Regions from separate parts of the Megasphaera sp. genome, predicted to be linked through region 3. Evidence: riboswitches for the same ligand, from Rfam matches in the RefSeq annotation. Region 3 holds a riboswitch; each other region holds the start of a gene.

Region 1 (4,330 bases), 840 kb from region 3:
GCATAAGCCGGCACATAACAGAGAACGTTCAGGACGACGGCAATGGCCAGGCCGGCGATGGTCAAAGAACGGCGACAGCCCAGGCGCCCGGCAATGGAACCGGCCAGCATCATCATGATCAGGGCGCCTAAGCCGACGGCCAATAAGAGGAACCCCAGGTGGTCGTCCTGAATCTGCAGCTGCTGCCTCAGGAAGGGAATGAGCGATGCCCACGACGTAAAACCGAAACCGCCGAGGAAGTAAAAGGCTTTGGCACTATAAATCTGCCAAAGGATATCTCGTTTATTCATCAATTTCTGTCACCTCACACTAAAAAAAGCCAGACAAGAAACCACCCTGTCCTGCATCTTTATCGAAAGACGCGTTTACGTACGCGCCCTTCCTCCGCTGCAGGACTGAAGTGACATCTTATCCGGCTTTATACTATACGAGCATAAGCCTCCGATGAGCGGTATTATTTTGAACCTCTCCCGCTTATAGAAGCGGGAGATTCTTGAGAAGGTTGCTGTTTAAGTTTCCTCCTGAAATCAGGATAGCCTTATTCTCAAAGGGCTGTCCAAAAGCCCCTTACACAGTCCTTCGAAATCGAAGTTCTGCTTACTTTTACGAAGTATGTTGGCGGCGCCGTTGATATCGGCATTGGCCGTCCTTCCATCGGCAAAGCGGTACAGGCCGCGCTGGACTCGTTTCCCGCTGAACGTTCCTGTATAGGGTGTATCCGGCTGGTATACGGGAATATCATCCAAATCCAGGCAGCTGGCTTGAGAGGTATAGGACTCTTCCTGTTCCAGATAGGTTATCCCATAGCGTTCACACAGCTGTTTCAAGGTACTACGCAGATAGCTCAGGCTGATTTGAGTGAAATGCTGATTCGTCACTTTGCCCAGCTTCAGTCCTCGTTTGAAATCTCGATTATAACCGCAAACAAGGGTCCCTATCTGATGGTCAATGCAGAAATTAACAATGTAACGGGCTGTCTTGCGAAGGATGTCCTGCATCCGGAAATTGCGTTTCTTCGCTAACTGACAGAGCTGGTTCGTCGTCTTCTGGCCCTGCTTGGCAGCAATGCTTTGGAGTCTGGCTTTGCGTTTGTTCCAATACTGGTTGATAGATTTGAGTTTACGACCGTCCATGAGGAACGACGTCCCCGTATTGGTAACGCAGGCGGCCAGATTGTCCAGGCCCAAGTCAACAGCCAGGACACGGTCTGGCGAGGTTTTCACCGGTTCTGGTTCCTGTAAGTAGCAATACTGAATCTTGAAATACCGTCCGCCATGCATGGGACAGATGCGGACTTCCTGAATCGTCTTATCCTTCAGTCTGTCGGGAACAGGAATCCGAATCCGATGGCCGTGATGGCGTTTCATATATTCACGGCTCATTGGTACCGTCAGGAAGCTATTCTTAATGTTGATGGCGTTCGTCGACAAGATGAGACTGAAGAGGCCCCTTTTTTCACGATAGTATGGCAGGCGAACAGCCTTTGAACCATAGTCACCGGACTTGACTTTCTGCAAAAGCCCAAAAAAAGAACGAAAACTGCGGTCGGCCATTTTCAATATCTGCTGGGCAACACCGGCCTGCAACAAGCCATAGTTTTCATTTTCCTTGCAGATAGGGTAATTTTCTTCATACCGCAAGAATTGCTGGGTATCGAAGTAATGCTGCCGAATCATATAGACCGCTACATTGTACAGGTTATTGCTGTATTGGCACATTTCCCGGAGCATCGTATAGTCTTGTTTCGCCAAGCCGCGGATGACATTCGATTGCGTCAAGTACATCTAGGATTCACCTCCTCTGTTACCTACCATTATACCGTAGACGAAGTGAAAAGGCTAAGACAGAAATGACATAGGGTGGATTTCGCAGGCATCGAACCTGCGAAATCCATCGCCATTCATCCCCTACCTAAGAGGAAGGAGTCTTCTGGCGAAACTATGATAAAAAGAAATTTTCCTCAAGAAGCACAATATTTCTTGACAGATTCTCTTCCAGGTGATAATATGTACACCAACAACCATACATTGTCTTTCATCAAGAGCAGTCGAGGGAATGGCCCGATGACGCTGCGGCAACCCCCTATCGGGATAGGTGCCAAGTCCAGCGGTGTATACCGGCAGATGAACGAATCGCAAATTGAGCCGTCATCTGTATGACGGCTTTTCTTTTTGACCGGCAAGCCCTTATTATCCGTTATCCAGAAAGGAAATGATTACATGAACGCAACAGTAAAAAAACTCTTCGCCGCCGTTCTCATCACGACGACGTGCCTCTTTGCCGCCGGCTGCGGTTCGTCTTCCAATTCCGGTGCTTCCGGTGACAAAAAAGAAATCAAGATGGGCGTCACTGCCGGTCCTCATGCCGAAGTCATGGAAGAAGTCGCTAAAGAAGCAGCTAAACAGGGCATTACTATCAAAGTCGTCGAATTCAACGACTACGTCCAGCCGAACAAGGCCCTGGCCGAAGGCGACCTGGATATGAACTCCATGCAGCATCAGCCGTACATGGACAACGTCGTCAAGAAACAAGGCCTGAAGATTACCTCCATCGGCAAGACCATTATCCTGCCCATGGCCGTTTACTCCCATAAATTCAAAGACATTAAAGACGTCACGGACGGCGCCAAAGTCACCATCCCGAACGACCCGACCAACGGTGCCCGCGCCCTGCTCCTGCTCCAGCAGGCCGGCCTGATTAAATTGAAAAACGGCAACTCCGTCGACGCTTCGGTAACAGATATCACCGAAAATCCCAAGAACCTCCAGTTCGTCGAACTCGACGCCGCTCAGATTCCCCGCTCCCTCGACGATACGGACCTGGCCTGCGTCAACACCAACTACGCTATCCCGGCCGGCCTGAACCCGCAGAAAGATTCGATCCTCGTCGAATCGAAGGATTCGCCGTATGCCAACGTCATGGCAGTCCGTCAGGGCGACGAAAACAACGAAACATACAAGAAAGTCTTGGCAATCTATCAGTCTGAACCGATCAAGAAATTCATTGAAGAACACTTCCAGGGAACTATCCTGCCGGCGTTTTAGTGGCTAGTGGTTCGTAGGGGCCGCCCAAAGGGCGGCCCGCCTGAATCCTCTTAAAAGGGCTTGTCGCACGTGCGACAAGCCCTTTACTTATGGTATAATAATGGTTGTCATCAGATTCAGAAAGGAGACACTCTCATGAAAGCCGTATTTGTCGATTTCGAGATGAACCCTATCGGCCGGGACCAGAAGGAAGCGCGCCGCATCTGCAAAGGGGAAATCATCGAAATCGGTGCTGTTAAAATAGACGAAGAGGGGAATGAAATCTCGTCGTATAAGGAATATGTGCTGCCCGAATATACGACAGCCATGAATCAGACCTGTCAGGAATTGACAGGTATCACCATGGAAATGCTGGCCGGGAAACCCCATTTCCGCCAGGCCTTCGACCATTTCCTGACCTGGTGCAACGAAGGCTGCCCCAATGCCTACGAAATGTTCGCCTGGAGTGAAAATGACTGGCGCCAGCTGGACTGCGAACTCCGCCTCAAAGAAATCGACGAGCACGACGACCGCGTCCGCTGGATGCTCGACCACTGGCAGAACTTCCAGCAGATTTACTGCAACCTCCTGGGCCTGGATAATGTCATTTCCCTGGACAAGGCTGTCAGCACCCTGGGAGAAACCTTCGACGGCCAGATGCACGACGCCCTCTGGGATGCCCGCAACACGTCCAAACTCTACGTCTTATCGAAGAAAAAAGAAGAATTCCGCGATATCATGCAGCCTATCATCGACGCCACCAAGCCGGCAGAACCGCTGACGTTCTCCCTGGCCGACGCCTTCCGCGCTGCCCGCAAGTAAAGGGAGGGAATCCGGCCATGGAAGATACGACACTCCGGATGGTTTATATTTTCACAGACATCATCCTGCCCATGATTGCCGGATATGTCGCCAAAAGGCGGAGCTGGCTGACGCCGGACCAGTCGAACTGGCTCATCCGCTTCAACATCATCGTCATCATGACGTCCCTGACCCTGCTCAGCTTCTGGGTCCTGCCCATGCGGACGGACTTGCTCAGCCTGCCTTTCTTCGCTTTTTTCAACGGCCTCCTGCCGCTGGCCGTCGTCCTCTTGCTGGGACGGCAGCGCAAATTCTCGTCCTTCGTCGACCGAGGCAGTTACCTCATCGCCGCCATCCCGGCCAACACGGGGATGCTCGGCGGCCTGTGCAGCTACATTCTCTACGGGGAAATGTCCTATGCCTACGTCCAGATCATCGGCGTCTTCCAGAACCTGCTCATGTTCTTCGTCCTCTTCCCCATGGGCTACTACTACCAGCACGGCGGC
Region 2 (4,330 bases), 380 kb from region 3:
TTGCCGGCAGCATTGCCGAAGCCTATTATGGCGTGCCCGATGCCTTGTGGCAGCAGGCCCTGCCATATGTCGGTGACGAAGAAATGAAGGGCGTCATTCGACAGTTCTATGAAAACTATATTGGTTCGAGGGGGAACTCTTTTGATTTCAACAGAGACAAGCAAGAAATATGAAAAACTCCAGCAGATCTTAAAGGACATGGGCAGTGTCGTCGTCGGCTTTTCCGGCGGCGTCGACAGCACCTTCCTGACCTATGCGGCTCACCAGGCTCTGGGGGACCGGGTCCTGGCCGTGACGGCCGTTTCGGCGACCCTGCCGGGCAGTGAAGCGGCTGATGCCAAGGCCATGGCCAAGGTCATCGGCGTCGAACACCGCCTGGCCCATTCGACGGAATTCGAGGACCCGGACTTCGTCCAGAATCCGCCAGATCGCTGCTATATCTGCAAGAAAATACGCTTTACGTCGCTCGTGGCCCTGGCCAAGGCCGAAGGCTATCAGTGGGTCGTCGACGGGGGGAATGTCGATGACCTCGGTGATTACCGGCCGGGTATGAAAGCCCTGCAGGAATTATCCGACGCCGTCCGCAGCCCGATGATCGAAGCAGGCCTGGCCAAGGCGAATATCCGGGCTTTGTCGAAGGAATTCGGCCTCCAGACCTGGAATAAGCAGAGCGCTGCCTGCCTGGCCAGCCGCGTCCCGTATGGCGTGGAACTGACGCCGCACCGCCTGGCTCAGATCGATGCGGCCGAAGCCGCCGTAGCGCCTTACGTCCAGGGGTCCCTGCGCGTCCGCTATCACGGCGATGTAGCCCGCATCGAAGTCGCCGTCGATGAAATCCCGTCGGTCCTGGCTCATCGGGAGGAAATCGTCCGGGCCATCAAGGATACGGGCTTTACGTACGTCACCCTCGATTTGGGCGGCTATGAAATGGGCAGCCTGAACGACGTAATCCATACTGATGAGGAAGTAAAGTGATATGGCTATTTCCAAGAAAGTAAAAGATGAAATGCTGCAGCGGTTCCAGGACCAGTACGGTATCATGAAACCGGCTCTGCACTATAATTCTCCTTTTGAATTGATGATTGCCGTCATCTTGTCGGCCCAATGTACGGATGAACGGGTCAATATCGTGACGGCCGGCATGTTCCCGGAATATAACACGCCGGAAAAGATGCTGACCCTGGGGACAGCGGGACTGGAAGAAAAGATACGGACCTGCGGCCTCTATCGCAGCAAGGCCAAGAATATCCTGGCCAACTGTGCCATCCTTTGTGAAAAATATCATGGCCAAGTGCCGCAGACTTTCGATGAGCTGGTGAAACTGCCCGGCGTCGGCCGCAAGACGGCCAATGTCCTGGTCAGTATCTTGTTCAATACGCCGGCCATTGCTGTCGATACCCACGTCTTCCGCGTGTCCAACCGTCTGCAGCTGGCCCAAGGGACGACGCCGCTGGAAGTCGAAAAGGGCCTGCAGAAGGCCATTCCCAAGGAATGGTGGAGCCGGGCCCATCATTGGCTCATCTGGCATGGCCGCCGGGTCTGCAAAGCCCGCAAGCCTTTATGCGACAACTGCTTTTTGGCTGACCTTTGTCCCAGTTGTCAGAAGTAAAACGTTAAATCAAAATAAATACATTGACAAGTCGTTAAAAATTTTATAAAATAACACCAATACAGACAAATTTCATAAGTTATATCGAGAGCAGCTGAGGGACGGGCCCGATGACGTTGCGGCAACCTGCCTAAGGTAAGGTGCCAATTCCTACAGGCTATTCCTGAAAGATATCATTATGACTGAGGCGCAGCTTGGAGGCAGCGCCTCTTTTCTTTTGGCGTATTATGTACTTATTTTCACATCATTCAATCTTGATTTTCCCGCCCCAGCTCGGTTTGAACAGCGGCAGCGATTTCCTGTCCGGCCTGGCTGGCCTGACCCTTTCGGGTATTTTTCTTCCTATCTTCACGCTCATCGTCATCGGCCTCAACGGCGACGTCCACTCCATTACTGAACGGGTAGGGAAGAATACGTATAACGTCCTCCTGGCAGCCCTCATGCTGGTCTGTACCTTCGTTTCCATTCCCCGTACGTGTGCGACGGCCATCCAGCTCGGCATCCAGGGCAACCTGCCGGCAGCACCGTTCATCCCGCTGGTCATCGCCTATTTCGTCATCAGCTTCTTCTTTGTTGCCGACCAGAACAACGTCATGGACCGCATGGGCAAATACCTGACGCCGCTCCTGGCCCTGATCCTGGTCATCGTCGCCTTCGTCGGCATCTTCAATCCCCTGGGGACACCCGTCGCTCCGGCTGTGGACCATCCCTTCGTCAATGCCTTCCTCGGCGGCTATAACACGGGCGACGTCCTGGTCAGCTTCATCATGGCAGCTGTCTTCATCAGCTCCATTTACGGCAAGGGCTATAAGACCGTCGGCCAGCGCAATAAAGTGCTCATCTACTGTGGCATCGTTTCCTTCGTCCTGCTGCTCATCATTTACGGCAGCCTGCTCTACATGGGCGCCTGCGTCAGCGGTGACTATGCGCAGAACATCGGCCGTGCGGAACTCCTGGTCGCCATCATCCAGCGCGTCGGCACGTGGGTCATGGTTCCCATGGGCATCGCCGTCGTCCTGGCCTGCCTGACGACAGCCATCGGTCAGATTGCCGCCGTTGCCGAATTCACCAGCACGGCTACGGGCAACCGCATCAGCTATAAGCAAGTCGCCGTCGCCTGCTGCATCTTGTCGGCCCTGACGGCCCTCCTCGGCGTCGACGGTATCGTCACCTACATCGGCTGGATTTTCGGCGTCTGCTATCCGCCGTGCCTGGCCCTCCTGGTCCTGGGCATCATCGGCCGCTTCATGCCCAACAACGGTGCTTACAAAGGCTCTGTCTACCTGGTCACGCTCTTCGCCCTTTTGGAATCCCTGCCGGGTCTGAGCAGCCTGGGCTTTGCTAAAGCCATCGTCGCCGCTACGCCCCTGTCCACATACGGTTTCGGCTGGATCGTCCCCTTTATCATCGGCCTCATCGGCGGCTCCATCATCGGCCATTTCGTATCCGCCTCAGAACCCGTAGAAGCCGAAGCGAAATAAGATAGTTTGTGGTATGGAGTCTGTAGGGGGCGCCACTAAAAATAGACTGCCTTTTAGGCAGTCTATTTTTTTCCCCGACTTGCATAATCAATGACTTATCTCTATAATTAAAGAATAATCTCGAGTAAAAGGGGGTAATTTCATGGATTTGAAAAAACTATATATCGATGGCCAGTGGGTTGCGCCCTTGTCTGGCCAATATATTGACGTAGAAAATCCGGCGACGAAAGAAATCTTCGCCACTGTCGCCGCGGCTGGTGCCGATGATGTCGCTGCCGCTGCCCAGGCGGCTGCCAAAGCTTTCCCGGCCTGGTCGGCTATGCCGCTGGAAGACCGCATCACCTTCATGAAGAACCTGCTGGTCCAGATGATCAGATTGGAACCGCAGTTCGTCGACGCCGTCGTCAAGGAATTAGGGGCGCCTGTAGCCTTTGCCAGGACCAACCATATTGGCTACCAGTTCGTGCGGACCCAGTCGTATATCGACTTGGCACCGGAATTGCCACTGGTCGAACATCTGTCCCAATCCGTCGTCTACCGCCGGCCTTTGGGTGTCATCGGCTGTATCACGCCGTGGAATTATCCTTTAGGGCAGATTATCCAGAAAGTCGTACCGGCCTTGCTCGTCGGGGCGACAGTCGTCCTCAAGCCGAGTCAGCACACGCCGGTGACGGCGTACTACCTGGCCGAAGCCTTTGACCAGGCCGGTTTCCCCAAAGGCGTCTTCAATCTCGTCGCCGGCCGGGGCAGCCAGGTCGGCAATGCCATCTGCGACGACCCGAATATCGCCATGGTATCCTTTACGGGGTCGACGGCAGCCGGCATCAAGGTATCTCAGCGCGCCTTAGCTTCGATGAAGCGCATCAGTATGGAACTGGGCGGCAAGTCGCCTTTCGTCCTCTTGAAGGGGGCGGACTACGAAAAGGCTATCCGCATGTGCTTCAATTCCATTTTCCTCAACAGTGGCCAGACCTGTACGGCCCTGTCGCGCCTGATCATCCCGCGGGATGACAAGGAACAGATTGAACAGCTCATGCTGAAGATACTGCCGGAATATACTATTGGCGACCCGGCTCTGGAAACGACGAAAATCGGTCCTGTCGCATCGTATGACCAGTGGCAGACCGTCGATGCCTACATCGCCAAGGGCCTGGAAGAAGGGGCGACACTTCTGGCTGGCGGCCGTCCGGATGCGCCGGACCACGGTTACTATGTCAAGCCTGTCATCTTTACGGACGTA
Region 3 (4,330 bases):
GGCTGCCATTATGGCGAAAAAGAATAGTTGATAGCAGGGAGTTTGCAGAAAAAGGACTGTCGCATGTGCGACAGTCCTTTTTAGCAGTCAGCAGCTAGCTGTTAGCAGTTAGCAAATGAATTTAACTTTAAAAGTATCTTTACAAACTATGGGCCGATCACAAAAAAATACACGGCCCGTGGCCTTGTGCGTAGGGGACGCCTGGAAGGCGTCCCGCTGTGATATTCGATCATAGCCCATTCGGGCTTAATAGTATGTTTTTTTAATCACGAACCACGAGCCACTAACCACTAACCCGCCCTACGATGGCTTTGGCGAAGCCGTTGAGGTTGGTCGGGCCGACGGAGAGGATGGGGCAGTTATTTTCTTTGGCTTCCGTAATGGCCCAGCGGACGAGGGGCGTCTTGCCGTCTTCCAGGTTGACGACTAAGAGGGACGCTTCTTTCAGCATCCGGTCATCGCCCGGCTGGCCGCTGATGAGGAGGACGGCACCGAAACGGCGCTGGATGCGGCGCTGCCAGTCGGGATCGCCGCCGGCCAGGGCTATCTGACGGCCCGTGAGGAAGCGGTCCAGCTGGCGCGTATAATCGCGCTGGGTCATGAAGGAGGGCAGGTCCAGGCCGCGGTCTTCCGGGTCCCGGACGGAACGCGACGCTTCCTGGGGCGTCACTTTCCGCGGCGCCTGGCCTTTGGTCATATCCGGCCGCACCTGGCGCTTGTTGAGTTCCTTGCGCAGGGCCAGGAGTTCGGCAATCTGGCTGGATGCCGTTTCCTTTATCTTTTCGATATACTGTTCCTGCTTGCGGATACGGTCTTCATACTGTTTGCGGTCCTGTTCGCGGCCCGTCCTTTCCGCATCGAGTTCCTGGCGCAGCCGTTCCAGTTCAGAAAGGACGGCCGTGCGGTTCTTGGCTTCCAGGCGCAGGCGCAGGAGTTCTTCCCGGTCGGCGTCCATCTGGGCTTTTTCTTCCCGCAGCTGCTGAAGTTCTTCTTTTTCTTTGCCCATCATCATGGCCGGCGTTTCCTGGCCGCCAGTGACGGCTTCGTCGGACCAGGGCTGGTCGCAGATGACCATGAGATAGATGCCCAGGGCATGGGCTGCCGCGTGCTTGGCCATCTGCACGTCTTCAAAGACGTCGGTCAAGCCGAGAATCTGACTGTCCGTCTGGAGCATGAGCAGGTCGATGATGCCCATATAGGAAAAAGATTCCATAGTCTGCGCCATATCGTAGCGTTCGAGGTGGATCGTGCCGGCGTAGATTTCTTCCGGGTTCTGTTTGGACGTATAATACGTATTGATGAGCAGCCGGTCGGCCGTCCGTTCGTAGATGCGCAGTACCAAGGCGTCTTCCTGGTCTGTGCCGGTGTGGCGGCTGAAGGTCAGCCGTTCCTGGGAAAGAAGGGTCGTCACCAGGCTCGGGGTCTTGTACCATTTGCCGAATACTTCTACCCGCTTGGCCAGCCGCAGGTCGCCGGGCTTGCTGCAGGTTGCATAATCAAAATAAGGGTCGTTGAAGAATATATCTCTAGGCCGCAATTTGGTCATATCTAATCATCCTTTCTATCTTCTCCATTATAACCCTGCCTATAGGGCAACGTCTAGTAGACAATGTTTTTTAGGCATAAAAAACACTTGCAAAATAGGCGGACTTGAATTATAATGGATGAGCAAACCAAATAAAGAACCATCAAGAGACGACGGAGGGACTGGCCCTGTGATGTCGCAGCAACCTTCAGCTATGAAAGGTGCTAATTCCAGCAGTGATATACTGGCAGATGGGGATTAGAAGCCCCTCTCATGAAGTCATGGATGAGGGGAATTTTTTTTAAGGAGGATCACTCATGGCAAAAAATCGTGAATTCTTTACATCCGAATCCGTCACCGAAGGCCATCCCGATAAAATGGCTGACCAGATTTCGGACAGCATTTTGGATGCCATTCTCGCAAAAGATAAAAACGCTCGCGTTGCCTGCGAAACCCTGGTAACGACTGGTATGGTACATGTCGTCGGTGAAATTTCTACGACGTGCTACGTCGATATCCCGCACATCGTCCGCGAAACGATTCGTGACATCGGCTATACCCGCGCTAAATATGGTTTTGACTGCGACACTTGCGGCGTCCTCGTTTCCCTGGACGAACAGTCCCCGGACATCGCTATGGGCGTCGACGATGCCTTGGAAAAGAAAGAAGGCAATACGGATAAGTTCGATACTATCGGCGCTGGCGACCAGGGCATGATGTTCGGCTATGCTACCAATGAAACGGACGACTACATGCCGCTGCCGATTTCCCTGGCACACCGCCTGGCACGCCGCCTGGCCAAAGTCCGCAAAGACGGCACACTGCCCTATCTCCGTCCCGATGGCAAGACCCAGGTCACTGTCGAATATGAAGACGGCAAACCGGTCCGCATCGATACGATCGTCATTTCGGCACAGCACAGCCCCGAAGTCGGCCGCGAACAGATCGAAAGCGACCTCCTCGAATTCGTCATCAAACCGGAACTGCCGGAAGGCTTGTTCGACGACAAGACGAAACTCTTCATCAACCCGACTGGCCGTTTCGTCATCGGCGGTCCTCAGGGCGATTCGGGCCTCACAGGCCGTAAGATCATCGTCGATACCTATGGCGGCATGGCTCGTCATGGCGGCGGTGCCTTCTCCGGCAAGGACCCCACAAAAGTCGACCGCTCGGCCGCTTATGCAGCCCGTTACGTCGCCAAGAACGTCGTCGCTGCCGGCCTGGCCGATAAATGCGAAATCCAGCTGGCTTATGCCATCGGCGTAGCCCGCCCGGTTTCCATCCACGTCGAAACCTTCGGTACGGGCAAAGTCCCGAACGAAAAGATCGTCGAACTCATCGAAAAGAACTTCGACCTTCGTCCGGCTGGCATCATCGCCATGCTCGACTTGCAGCGCCCGATTTACAAACAGACCGCTGCCTATGGCCACTTCGGCCGCAACGACCTCGACCTGCCTTGGGAAAAGACAGACAAAGCCGAAACGCTCCGCAAAGAAGCCGGCTTATAAGAGGCGGTTCGATAAACTGAACATCCAGAAAAGAGGCTGTCCCATTAAGACAGCCTCTTTTTGGGTATTGAGTTTGCAGTTTGTAGTTTTTTAGTGCGACAGCCCCATACAAAGGAGGTGTCCTTTTGATTGCTGAAATCATCATCAATACGACGGCGAAACGGCTGCAGCAGACTTTTTCCTATACCGTTCCCGATGGTCTGGCCGTCCGCGTCGGCAGCCGCGTCCTCGTGCCCTTTGGTCATCGCCGGGAAGAGGGCATCGTCGTCGCCCTCCATGAACAGCTGGACGAACCGGCCGATTTCACACTGAAGCCCGTCGAAGGCCTGCTTTCGACGCAGACCGGCTTCCAGGAAGAAATGATCCGCACGGCCATCTGGATCCGCGACTACTATGTCTGCAACCTTTCCGAAGCCCTGCGCCTGTTCATGATCGACAAGAAGGGCCTGGTCCGCCAGGAAATCTTGTCCGTCGGCCCGGCTGCGCCTGTGAGTCCTGAAGGGCGGCAGCTCCAGGCCTATGTCGCCGACAAGGGGAGCCGTGAAAAGGGCAGCCTTGTCCGCCGCTTCGGCAGGGACCTCGTCGAAACGGCCCTGGCCCGCCAGGTCCTGACCAGCCGGACTTATTACAAGAACCAGATTGCCGACAAGATGGAAGACTGGCTTTCCTTCGTCCACGATGATGACGAAGACATCCTCCACGGCCGGCGGCGCCAGCAGGAACTGCTCCAGGCCTTGAAAGAGAAGGGGGAAGGGGCCGTTTCCTATTGGCAGGGCCAGGGCTACAGCCGCGACCTCATGCGCCGTCTCTGTGCGACAGGCCTGGCCCGCTGGAGCCAGCGGCCGGCCAGGACGACGAATATCCTGCCGACCCTTTCTGGCGATGCTCCCTTTACGCTGACACCGGAACAACAACAGGCAGTTAAAGTTATCGGAAGCGATGAACAAGGAAAAACCTACGTCCTCCACGGCATCACCGGCAGTGGCAAGACCGAAGTCTACATGCAGCTGGCCAGCCAGGTCCTGAAAGAAGGCCGGCAGGTCGTCGTTTTAGTGCCGGAGATCGCCCTGACCGGGCAAATCGTCCGCCGTTTCCTGCGCCGCTTCGGCGACGATGTCGTCGTCATGCACAGCCAGCTTTCCCAGGGTGAGAAGCGTAACAACTGGCTGCGTATGCAGAACGGGACGAGTCATATCTGTATCGGTGCCCGGTCGGCTGTCTTTACGGCGGCCCAGTCCATCGGCCTGTTCATCGTCGACGAAGCTCATGACAGTTCGTATAAGCAGGACGAAGCGCC
Region 4 (4,330 bases), 680 kb from region 3:
CCCTCGATGAAATCGAAGGCCGCATCGCCCTCGAAGGCGCTCTGCCGTACCCGCCGGGCGTCCTCTGCGTCGTCCCGGGCGAACGCTGGTCCCATACGGCAGTCCAGTATTTCAAGGCCCTGGAAGAAGGCCTCAATGAATTGCCGGGCTTCGCCTCGGAAATCCAGGGCGTCTATCTGGAAAAAGAAGACGATGGACGCATCCACGCCTATGGGTATGTGCTGAAAGAGTGAAAAAAAGAGAGACTGTCGTATTAAGACAGCCTCTCTTTTTTTCACTGTAGGGGTCGCCACGTGGGCGACCCGCTAGAGATTTGGCAATGCATTCCCTGAACTTGAGACTCGCTAATGTTCTGGGACGGGCTTGCCACGTGCAAGCCCCTACTATAGAGGTGATGTACAAAGATTTCTATAACAATGTCTTTACGGCTTCGGCGATTTTTTTGGCGATGTACGGGTTATTCATGGTGTAGACGTGGATGCCGTCTACGCCGTTGGCCAGGAGGTCGGCGATCTGGTCGATGGCGTAGGCGATGCCGATGTCGCGCATGGATTCGGGAGTGTCACCGTATTTTGCAATGGCCCGCTGGAATTTGATGGGGAGTGTAGCGCCGCACATGGTGACCATGCGTTCGATTGAGCTTTATTGGTGACGGGCATGATGCCGGCTTCGATGGGGACGTTGATGCCGGCGATTTCACAGCGTTCGAGGAAGCGGTAGAAAAGGGCGTTGTCGAAGAATAGCTGAGAAATGAGCTCGCTGGCACCGGCGTCGACTTTGGTCTTCAAGTTGCGGATGTCGGCAGCCAGGGTCTTGGCTTCGGTATGGCCTTCGGGATAGCAGGCGCCGATGACGTTGAAGTCCGGTTCCTTTTCTTTGATGAAGGCTACGAGGTCGCTGGCATGTTCAAAGACGTGAGCCCGTTCGCGGCCCGGTACTTCGTCGCCGCGCAGGGCCAGGATGTTTTCGATGCCCGCTTCTTTCAATTCTTTCAAGTTCTGCAGGGCTGCTTCTTCCGTGAGGTAGATGCAGGGCATATGGGCCGCCGTTTCGCAGCCTAACTGCTTGATGTACGTAGCGACTTCGACGGTACGGTTGCCGCCCGTGCCGCCGGCGCCGCAGGTGACGCTGATGAAGTCAGGATGGAGCTGGCTCAGCTCGTCCAGGGTCGGATAGACCGTTTCGACGGGAATGTCCCGTTTCGGTGGAAAGACTTCAAAAGAAAAGACCGTTTTTTTGGCAAAAAGCTCATTCGTATGCATGTATATGAATTCCCCCTCAATATCAAACGTCAAACATCCAACTTTTATTAGAAGCTCGGCAGGATTGCGCCCTGGTATTTGTCTTCAATGAATTTCTTGACTTCCGGAGACTGGAGGGCTTTGACGAGTTTCTGGATTTCCGGACGATTTTCATCGCCTTCACGGATGACGAGGACGTTGGCGTACGGCGAATCCTTCGGTTCCAGGAAGAGAGCGTCTTTCAGCGGATTGAGGCCGGCTTCCATAGCGAAGTTGGTGTTGATCAAAGCGATGTCTACGTCATCGATGGAACGGGGAATCTGAGCGGCTTCGAGTTCGACGAACTGGAGATGCTTGTCGTTCTTTTCGACATCCTGTACGGTCGATGTGATGTTACCGCCGTCTTTCAAGCCGATGAGACCGGCACTCTGCAGGATGAGGAGGGCGCGACCGCCGTTGGTCGGGTCATTAGGAATGGCGACTTTAGCACCATCCGGCAGGTCTTTCAAATCCTTGATTTTGTGGGAATAAATGCCCATCGGTTCGACGTGGATCTTGGCGATGGCTTTCAGTTTCGTGCCGTGTTCGTTGTTGAATTTGTCGAGGTACGGCGAATGTTGGAAGAAGTTGGCATCCAGTTCCTTGTCGTTGAGGGCCAAGTTCGGTTTGACGTAATCCGTGAATTCGACGACTTTCAAGTCGACGCCTTCTTTGGCCAGGAGCGGCTTGATTTCGTTGAGGATTTCGCCGTGCGGTACGGGCGTAGCGCCGACGGTGACCGTCGTGTTCTTGGAAGACGAGCCGCTGGAAGCGGAATCACTGCCGCAGCCGGCAGCCAGGAAAGCGACGGCCAGCAGGGCCGAAGCGGCGAGAAGCGAGAGTTTCTTGAGATTTTTCATGAAGATTCCTCCTAACAAAATATAGAATAATATAGACTATCCTGTTCCGTCATTTTATCCATAAAAAAGACCTCTTTCCGAAAGAGAAAGAGGTTTGATGGCTGATTCTTTATCTCTCGGAATAATCCGCAGGAATTAGCACCGTCATCGTCGGTTGCCGGGTTTCATAGGGCCAGTCCCTCCACCACTCTGGATAAATGTCGTTCTAAAGTTGTCTTGATTCTTAGTTTATCATGGATAGGCTATTTGTCAAGGTCTATCTTAAGGGCATTGACAAAACTATACTTAATGGCCAGAGTGCCGGCAGCAGCGACAAGGAAATCAAGATCGGAGCCACAGCGGGTCCTCATGCTGAAGTCGTCGAAGCCGTGGCTAAGGAAGCGGAAAAACAGGGGATTCACATCAAGGTTGTCGAATTTTCCGACTACATTACGCCGGACAAGGCCCTGGCTGATGGAGATATTGACTTGGTCAGCTATCAGCACAAGCCATTCCTGGATAATTTCAATAAGCAGAATGGCACTGATTTAGTGCCTATCGGCAATACGATCCTCATGCGCATGGGGATTTACAGTGATAAATATAAGAGTGTCGACGCTTTGCCCGACGGTGCCGTCATTGCTATCCCCAATGACCCGACCAACGGTGGCCGCGGCTTGGCACTCCTTCAGCGGTCTGGCCTCTTGAAACTCAAGGACGGTGTCGGTTTCAAAGCTACACCGGCTGATGTTGTCGATAATCCCAAGCATTTCCAGTTCAAGGAAATCGAAGCGGCCCAGTTGCCGCGCAGCCTCGGTGATGTCGATGCCGCTGTCATCACTATGAATTACGTCATGAGCGCCGGCCTCAACGTCAAAGAACAGGGCATCTTCCTGGAACCGAAAGACGAACCGCTGGCCGTCATGGTCCTGGCTGTCCGGGCTCAGGACAAGGACAACCCGACGTACAAGAAGATTGCTGAAATCTTCCATTCCGATGCTGTCAAGAAGTTCATTGCCGATAAATACAACGGCACCATCGAACCGGCTGAATAGGCGGGCCTAAGGCTTGACAATAGGCGCGTTACAAGTATATAATAAAGCAAAATCTAAATGGATTTGTCGATGAACGAAACGAGTATATCCGATTGTGGCAGTTCCAGCGAGCCGATGGCAGTGGGAGTTCGGCACGGACCGGCGGATAGAATGGATTCGGGAGATGCGGCCTGAACGGTGACCAGTAGGGTGCGACGGTGTATTTCCACCGCTATCAAAGAAACGTGTATCGCTTATGCCGTACATGTAGAGCTGGACTCACTGAGTCAATCTGGGTGGCACCGCGGAAGAAATCAAACCTTTCGTCCCTGTATAGGGACGGAAGGTTTTTTTGTGTCTTCAAATAGAAGGGGAGAGAAAGATGCTGGAAATGAAAGATGTCAGTTTCAACTACGGCAATGGCGTGCCCGTATTGGAACATGTAAATGTACAGATCGGTGAGGGCGAATTCATCGGTCTCGGCGGCCGCAACGGCTGCGGCAAGACGACGGTGACGCGCCTGCTCATGGGGCTGGAAAAGCCCGTATCCGGGGAAATCCTGTATGACGGCAAGGTCATCAACGATGACGATGCTTCTGTGCGCAGCCATTTCATGGGCTACGTCTTCCAGCGGCCGGAACGGCAGATGTTCCGGCCGACGGTCCGTGAAGAAGTAGCCTACGGGCCGCAGCAGCTGGGCATGAGCCGCGACGAGATCCGCCAGGCCGTCGACGAAGCCCTGGCTGCAACGGAACTGACGGAACTGGCTGAAGCCTATCCGCCCAACTTGAACCGCGGCGAAAAACAGCGCGTCGCCATTGCATCAGCCATCGCCATGCATACGAAATATATCGTTCTCGATGAACCGACGAGCGGCCAGGACAGTGAAGACAAGGACCAGCTCATGGCCTTGCTGACGGACCTCAATAAAAAGGGCATGACCATCCTCATCATCAGTCATGACATGGATATTTTCGCCGAATACTGTCAGCGCGTCCTGGTCATCGGCAATCATACCAAGGCCTTCGACGGGACGCCGCAGGAACTGTTCACCCAGCGCGATGATCTATATGACCTGGGTCTGAGCCGGCCCGATGCCGTCACTTTATCCATGGCGGTTCCTGATTTTCCTTATTGTAAATCGATGAAAGAATTTACGACAGCCATGCTGGAACGG

What was found. A riboswitch is a leader RNA that binds a small molecule or an ion and turns the genes downstream of it on or off. The one in region 3 is predicted to bind S-adenosylmethionine.
Region 1: another riboswitch for S-adenosylmethionine. It lies ahead of ACFWUB_RS07270 (MetQ/NlpA family ABC transporter substrate-binding protein); the one in region 3 lies ahead of metK (methionine adenosyltransferase).
Region 2: another riboswitch for S-adenosylmethionine. It lies ahead of ACFWUB_RS09565 (branched-chain amino acid transport system II carrier protein); the one in region 3 lies ahead of metK (methionine adenosyltransferase).
Region 4: another riboswitch for S-adenosylmethionine. It lies ahead of ACFWUB_RS08070 (MetQ/NlpA family ABC transporter substrate-binding protein); the one in region 3 lies ahead of metK (methionine adenosyltransferase).

What each region holds. Positions count from the first base shown of each region.
Region 1 is NZ_CP181255.1:1,523,031-1,527,360, reverse strand. Features, by position in the region: gene ACFWUB_RS07280 (MFS transporter) at 1-290, opposite strand, end outside; gene ACFWUB_RS07275 (RNA-guided endonuclease InsQ/TnpB family protein) at 528-1,784, opposite strand; SAM riboswitch class I at 2,032-2,130, shown strand; gene ACFWUB_RS07270 (MetQ/NlpA family ABC transporter substrate-binding protein) at 2,220-3,044, shown strand; gene ACFWUB_RS07265 (exonuclease domain-containing protein) at 3,180-3,845, shown strand; gene ACFWUB_RS07260 (AEC family transporter) at 3,863-4,330, shown strand, end outside.
Region 2 is NZ_CP181255.1:1,984,179-1,988,508, forward strand. Features, by position in the region: gene ACFWUB_RS09550 (ADP-ribosylglycohydrolase family protein) at 1-173, shown strand, start outside; gene larE (ATP-dependent sacrificial sulfur transferase LarE) at 142-975, shown strand; gene nth (endonuclease III) at 977-1,609, shown strand; SAM riboswitch class I at 1,688-1,786, shown strand; gene ACFWUB_RS09565 (branched-chain amino acid transport system II carrier protein) at 1,837-3,090, shown strand; gene ACFWUB_RS09570 (aldehyde dehydrogenase family protein) at 3,233-4,330, shown strand, end outside.
Region 3 is NZ_CP181255.1:33,618-37,947, forward strand. Features, by position in the region: gene coaBC (bifunctional phosphopantothenoylcysteine decarboxylase/phosphopantothenate--cysteine ligase CoaBC) at 1-31, shown strand, start outside; gene ACFWUB_RS00195 (hypothetical protein) at 284-1,546, opposite strand; SAM riboswitch class I at 1,683-1,783, shown strand; gene metK (methionine adenosyltransferase) at 1,843-3,033, shown strand; gene priA (replication restart helicase PriA) at 3,159-4,330, shown strand, end outside.
Region 4 is NZ_CP181255.1:1,680,408-1,684,737, forward strand. Features, by position in the region: gene speC (ornithine decarboxylase) at 1-233, shown strand, start outside; partial or broken gene metF (methylenetetrahydrofolate reductase [NAD(P)H]) at 409-1,262, opposite strand; gene ACFWUB_RS08070 (MetQ/NlpA family ABC transporter substrate-binding protein) at 1,310-2,140, opposite strand; SAM riboswitch class I at 2,247-2,340, opposite strand; gene ACFWUB_RS08075 (MetQ/NlpA family ABC transporter substrate-binding protein) at 2,374-3,174, shown strand; gene ACFWUB_RS08080 (energy-coupling factor ABC transporter ATP-binding protein) at 3,536-4,330, shown strand, end outside.